DNA from 2 places in the Paracoccus everestensis genome. Region 2 is predicted to be linked to the other one. Evidence: riboswitches for the same ligand, from Rfam matches in the RefSeq annotation. Region 2 holds a riboswitch; the other holds the start of a gene.

Region 1 (3,188 bases), 1.2 Mb from region 2:
GGCGGGGATCATCGACCAGCATCGCCACCGCGTCATGCCGCGCATGGATCAGCGCCAGATCGCGCGATGGCGCGCCGATGCGCCGTTCCAGCAGCCGCGCGCCCGCAGCCGTCACCGTCCGGTCTATGGCCGACAGCAGCGATCCCTCGCGCCCGCCAGACAGCGCCTGCGTCAGTTCCAGGTTGCGCCGGGTCGCCGCGTCGATTTGCATCGCCCCGCCGACCCGTTCGCGCACCGGCGGGCGCAGCAGGGGCAGCTTTCCCTTCTGCGTCAGGTCCAGGTAATCGACGATGGCCCCCATGGCCGCCAGTTCGGCGCGGGTGAACGACCCGAACCCGTCCAGCGTCTCTACTCCATACAGCGCACACAACCGCCGCTGCCCCGCCGCACTGTCAAAGGCGGACGCGTGCAGGTCGGTCAGCGCCGCACCGGCATCAGCCGCCAGATCGTCCAGGCCCGATCCGTCGCAGGCCAGCAATTCGCGCGGCGCCAGACGCGCGAGTTCGGGCGCCAGGCGCGGCAGCGGGCAGTCCATCACTTGGAAGGCGCCGGTGGAGATATCCACCCAGGCCAGCGCGCAATCATCCCGCACCTGGGCGAAGGCGGCCAGATAGTTGTGCCGCCGCGCCTCCAGCAGCGATTCCTCGGTCAGGGTGCCGGGCGTCACCAGCCGCACCACGTCGCGGGCCACGACCGATTTCGACCCCCGCTTCCTGGCCTCGGCCGGATCCTCCATCTGCTCGGCAATCGCCACGCGAAAGCCCTTGCGGATCAGCGTCAGCAGATAGCCCTCGGCCGCATGGACCGGCACGCCGCACATCGGGATGGGTTCCCCCGCATGGGTGCCGCGTCTCGTCAGCGCGATATCCAGGGCGCTTGCGGCGGCCACCGCGTCGTCGAAGAACATCTCGTAGAAATCGCCCATGCGATAGAACAGCAGCGCGCCGGGATTGGCGTCCCGGATCGCCAGGTACTGCGCCATCATCGGGGTGGGCTGATCGGTCATGTCCTTCGTCATGGCCGCTGTTCTAGCCGCTTGCGCGGGCGCGCGAAATCCCTACATTCAGGCCTACCTCGGGGGGCCATGTGGCTGAGACGCGCAAGCGGACCCGTTGAACCTGATCCGGCTAACACCGGCGGAGGGAAGGTGACGCTGTCCTTTCTTTCGGAACCCTTTTGGAAAGGAGACAGCGATGAAACTGCCCCTGATGCTTGTTCTGCTGGCGGCGACCCCGGCCATTGCGCAGGACAAGCCCGTCCTGACCGTCTATGCGGGCGAATCCATCACCAGCGAATGGGGCCCCGGCCCGAAGATCGAGGAAGGGTTCGAGGCCTTCTGCAACTGCGACCTGCGCTTCGTCACCGGGGACGAGTTGTCCCGCGTGCTGATGGAGGGCGAGCGGACTGAGGCCGACATCGTCTTCGGCCTGAACACCGACGTGACCGCCCGCGCCCGTGCATCCGGCCTTTTCGCGCCGCATGGGCAGGACACGGGCGATCTGTCGCTGCCCATCGAATGGACCGACGACATCTTCCTGCCCTACAACTGGGGCGAGACGGCCTTTGTCTATGACGAAACCCGGTTGCAGAACCCGCCCGCCAGTTTCGCCGAATTGCTGGAGGCGCCCGACGACATGAAGATTGTGATCCAGGATCCGCGGTCGTCCGTGTCAGGGCTGGCGCTGCTTTTGTGGGTGAAATCGGTTTATGGCGACCAGGCGCCGGACGCCTGGGCCAAGCTGGCGCCCAAGGTGCTGACCGTGACCAAGGGCTGGTCGGAATCCTATGGGATGTTCACCGAGGGCGAGGCCGACATGGTCCTGTCCTATACCACCTCGCCCGCCTATCACATCGCCGAGGAGGACGACACGACCAAGAGGGCCGCCATCTTCCCCGAAGGCCACTACTTCATGACCGAGGTCGCGGCCCAGCTTCGCACCACCGACCAGCCGGAACTGGCGCAAGCCTTCATGGACTGGATCCTGACGCCCGAGTTCCAGACGATCATTCCGCTGGCCAACTGGTCGCTGCCCGCCAAGCTGCCCCAGGATGACTGGCCGCAGGTCATGCGCGACCTGCCGCGCCCCGAAAAGACCCTGTTCTATTCCGAGGACGAGGCCGAGGCACTGCGTCAGCCTGCGCTTGACGAATGGCTGCGGGCATTTTCCGGCTGACGCGGGCCGAGGCCGGGGGGGCGGTCGCCGCAACCGGACTGGCCCTGCTGATCGGGGGAACGCTTGCCGCAGTCATGTGGCAGGCGCAGGGGCTGTCCGGGCTTGGCCCCTGGGACTGGCGCGCGGTCTGGTTCACGCTGTGGCAGGCGGCCTTGTCCGCCACCCTGTCGTCTGCGCTGGCAATTCCCGTGGCCCGCGCCCTGGCCCGGCGGCGCTTTCCCGGACGGTCGGCCCTGGTCACGCTGTTGGGCGCGCCCTTCATCCTGCCGGTGATCGTGGCGATCATGGGGCTGATCGCGGTCTTTGGCCGTAACGGCGCGATCAACGATGCCTTGCGGCTTGCCGGATTGCCCGAGGTCAGCATCTATGGCTGGCAGGGCGTGATCCTGGCGCACGTGTTCTTCAACCTGCCCTTGTCCGTGCGGCTGATCCTGCAAGGCTGGCAGGCAATCCCCGCCGAACGCTTCCGGCTGGCCGCATCCCTGGGCTTCGGCCCCCGCGACGTGGCGCGGCATCTGGAACGGCCGATGCTGCGGGCGGTGCTGCCGGGGGTCTGGCTGGCGGTGTTCCTGGTCTGCCTGACCAGCTTCACCGTGGCGCTGGCCCTGGGCGGCGGGCCGCGCGCGACCACGGTGGAGCTGGCGATCTATCAGGCCTTCCGCTTCGACTTCGACCTGGGCCGGGCGGCAAGCCTAGGGCTGGTCCAGATCGGCATCTGCGTCTGCGCGATGATGCTGGCATGGTGGATTGCGATTCCCGCAGCCTTCGGGGCGGGGCTTGATGCCGCGCATATGCCCGCAGCGCCCGGCGGCTGGCGCCGGATCAGCGACGCCCTTGTGATCACCGTCGCAGCAGGATTCCTGATCTGGCCCATGGGCGCGGTGACGGCGCGCGGTTTGCCGCAGATCCCCGCCCTGCCGCCCGAGGTTTGGGAGGCTGCGCTGCGATCCATGGTCATGGCGCTGATTTCGGCCACCTTGGCCTTGATCCTGACGCTGGTGCTGGCCTTGTCGC
Region 2 (3,188 bases):
ATTGCTCATCTTGTCACCCATTCCGGTGGCTTTCACGCTGACGAGCTTCTCTCCTCCGTTATCCTGACGCGACTTTTCCCAAAAGCGCGGATCACGCGGACGCGTGATGCGGCTTGGACCACACCGGCGCCGGACCGGGTGATCTATGACGTCGGCCGCGATCACGATCCGGAGCGGCTGATCTTCGATCACCACCAGAAGAGCCCACCTCTGCGCGACGACAGCCAGCCCTACAGCTCGTTCGGCCTGATCTGGCGGCACTTCGGCAGGGACTATCTGCGGGCCTTTGGTGTTCCTGATGGGGATCTGGACATGATCCATGCAGCGTTCGACGCCGATTTCGTCCTGCCCATCGACCTGGTGGACAATGGAGCCCTGTCGCCAACCGGGCTGCTCGGAGACCTGTCCCTGCCGCTCCTGCTGGAAAGCCTCAAACCCGTCTTCGACGATCGCAGCCCGGGTGCCGATGATCGGGCCTTCGAGCATGCGTTGACCATCGCTCGTGCCTTCGTTGAGGCGGCGGTTGCACGAAAGGCCGCCAAGCTGCGGGCCGAGGCTGTCGTCATGGAGGCCATCGCCGCCGCCGGAGAAAGCCGGGTCCTCGAACTCCCGATGGGCATGCCCTTCCGCTCTGCCATCGAGAAGGCGGGCGCCGATCACCTGCTGTTCGTGGTTCACCCCCGAGAAACAGACTGGACCCTGACCGGCATCCGCCGCGAGCCCGAGGGTTTCGCCCTTCGCGCCGACCTGCCGGAGGCCTGGGCGGGACTGACCGACGCGGCCTTTGAAGCTGCATCTGGCGTTCCTGGCTCACGCTTCTGCCACAACGCCCGCTTCATTGCTGTGGCCGCAGATCGTAAGGCTGCTCTGCAGCTTGCCACTCTGGCAGTTCAACATACGAAGGCCCTACGAGGAGCAGCTTGAAGCTTACACTTGTCCCAGGTGGAAGCATCTCGTCACCAAATGGGCGAAGAGCGGCTTGGCGGCGGGGCAGTATTGTAGTTGATAGCGAAATCGAAGCACACATCCACACGGCAAACGAAACGGGGCCGCACAGCCCCGCGACAGGAGGCGGAAGCCTGTCAACGTCTTTCATCCTTTACGATCCTCTGCGGCAAGCAAATCCGTAAGCATTGCGAATTACAATCCTTGTTCACCGAAAAGTCCATCAGGACGCTTTTCCTTGGATCATCTCTAAGGCATCCCGAGAAATGAAGGTAACCCATTAGATATTTTCGCCTTTTCACTACCATCTTTTCGAAAAGCCCACATTTTATTAGTCGATCAACGATACCAGAGGCCTCGTTCACGTGCAGGCCTGCTCATGCGCCCCAGCCACCACGCCGGATCCAGCAAACGGCGCCTGCAGCCGGTTGGTGCGATAGGGTCGCCGCTGTGTGCCGGACTGCATTGACAGCGGCCGCGGCAATTGTCATGGTCTGGCCGACATCAACGGGGGTGCTCCATTTTCGGGGCTGAGATACGCAAGTCGCGTGAACCCTTTTTAGCTGATCCGGGTAATGCCGGCGGAGCGAGGAACCCATGTTCATTGGCGCGCAAGTGTCGCTATATCCCATGACGTCCGATTTCGCAGGCGTCATCCTGTCCAGCCTCAGGGGGCTTGATCCCTATCGCGGCAGGCTCCGGATCGAGACGGACGATATTTCCACTTTAATGGTCGGGGGGCCAGAGCCGTTGTTCGATGCCGTGCGCGACCTTTTCGCCCGCGCCGCGCGCGATCCAGCGCATGTGACGATGCACGTCACATTCTCGCGTGGCTGCCCCGGAGAACCTGACGACCCGACCTGCCGCTGCGACACGCTGACTCGTGCGCAGGGCTTGTCCCTGGCGGAACGTCAGGCCGGGGCGCTTGAGGCGGTACGAACTGCGCCGGTCCTTGGCGTGGATATCGACGTGCAGTTTTCGCTTTATGTGCTGGGCCAGTACCGCCACATGGACGAGATCTATGGCTGCATCGACTTTCTCAAGAACTCTGGCACGTTCCTGCGGTCCAAGAACTTTTGCACCCGCCTGCGGGGCGATGCGGGGGCGGTCTTCGAGGCGCTGCGCCAAGCCTTCCTGCGCTTTGGCCCGGCCGAGGGGCATGTAACCATCGACATGACGGCCTCGGCTAACAGTCCCGGCAGGCACTGATCCCCGGGGGACGGCCATGTTGCTGCGTATCCTGCCGCCCTTGATCGTGGTTGCCTGCCTGCTGGGGGGGTGGGAGGCCTATTGCCGACTGGCCGACATCTCTCCGCTGATCCTGCCCGCGCCCTCGGGCGTGGTCCGGGCGCTGATTCTGAACCGGGTCGAGATCGGTGGCCATGCGCTGTCCACAATATCGGTTGCGGCCTTGGGCTTTTCGTTCTCGATCGGATTCGGCTTTTCCACCTCGGTCATGCTGCATTTCCTGCCTTGGACCGAAAAGGGGCTGATGCCGGTGTTCGTGGCAAGCCAGACCGTGCCGCTGGTCGCGCTGGCGCCGCTGATGATCCTGTGGTTCGGCTTCGGCTTGTTGCCAAAGGTGCTGCTGGTGATCCTTGTCACCTTTTTCCCGATGCTGCTGAGCTTGCTGTCCGGCTATCGGCAGGTGCCCCCCGCTTTTGTCGAAATTCTGTCCTCGATGAGCGCCGGGCGGTGGTTCGTCTTTCGGCGGGCCGTTCTGCCTTCGGCCAGGTCAAGCTTCCTTGCCGGGCTGCGGATCTCGGCCACCTATGCGATCGTTGCCACGATCTTTGCCGAATATGCCGGAGCGTCTCGGGGCTTGGGTATCTATATCCTGGCTGCCAAGAACAACTTCCGGGCCGATCTGGTGCTGGCCGCGGTTGTGGTGTCCGCCGGGCTGACGCTTGCGCTGCTGGGTGCGATCCGGCTGGGAGACCGCCTGACGGCTCGCGAACCCAAGATGCGCCATGCTTGACCTGCGCCACCTGACCGTCGGTACAGACAATGCAACACTGGTTCGCGACCTGTCGCTGATGGTGCCTGCCAAGGGGATCACGGCGCTTGTCGGGCCGTCCGGTTGCGGCAAAAGCTCGGTTCTGAAGTGGTTGGCAGGTATCCTTCCCCAAGGTCTGAGAGCGGAAGGGCAAGCGACGCTGGATGGGCAGCCCGTCTCTCTTCCTTGTTCGGCGATCAGCTATCAGCCGCAAAGCGATGCGTTGTTTCCCTGGTTGACATTGGCC

The links. A riboswitch is a leader RNA that binds a small molecule or an ion and turns the genes downstream of it on or off. The one in region 2 is predicted to bind thiamine pyrophosphate.
Region 1: linked by a shared signal. The riboswitch ahead of LZ585_RS00940 (thiamine ABC transporter substrate-binding protein) and the one ahead of LZ585_RS06885 (Ykof family thiamine-binding protein) in region 2 are both predicted to bind thiamine pyrophosphate.

What each region holds. Positions count from the first base shown of each region.
Region 1 is NZ_CP090836.1:191,316-194,503, reverse strand. It holds gene mutS (DNA mismatch repair protein MutS) at 1-1,006, opposite strand, end outside; TPP riboswitch at 1,066-1,162, shown strand; gene LZ585_RS00940 (thiamine ABC transporter substrate-binding protein) at 1,194-2,174, shown strand; gene LZ585_RS00935 (thiamine/thiamine pyrophosphate ABC transporter permease ThiP) at 2,150-3,188, shown strand, end outside.
Region 2 is NZ_CP090836.1:1,391,427-1,394,614, forward strand. It holds gene LZ585_RS06880 (MYG1 family protein) at 1-924, shown strand, start outside; TPP riboswitch at 1,445-1,552, shown strand; gene LZ585_RS06885 (Ykof family thiamine-binding protein) at 1,543-2,154, shown strand; gene LZ585_RS06890 (ABC transporter permease) at 2,171-2,923, shown strand; gene LZ585_RS06895 (ABC transporter ATP-binding protein) at 2,916-3,188, shown strand, end outside.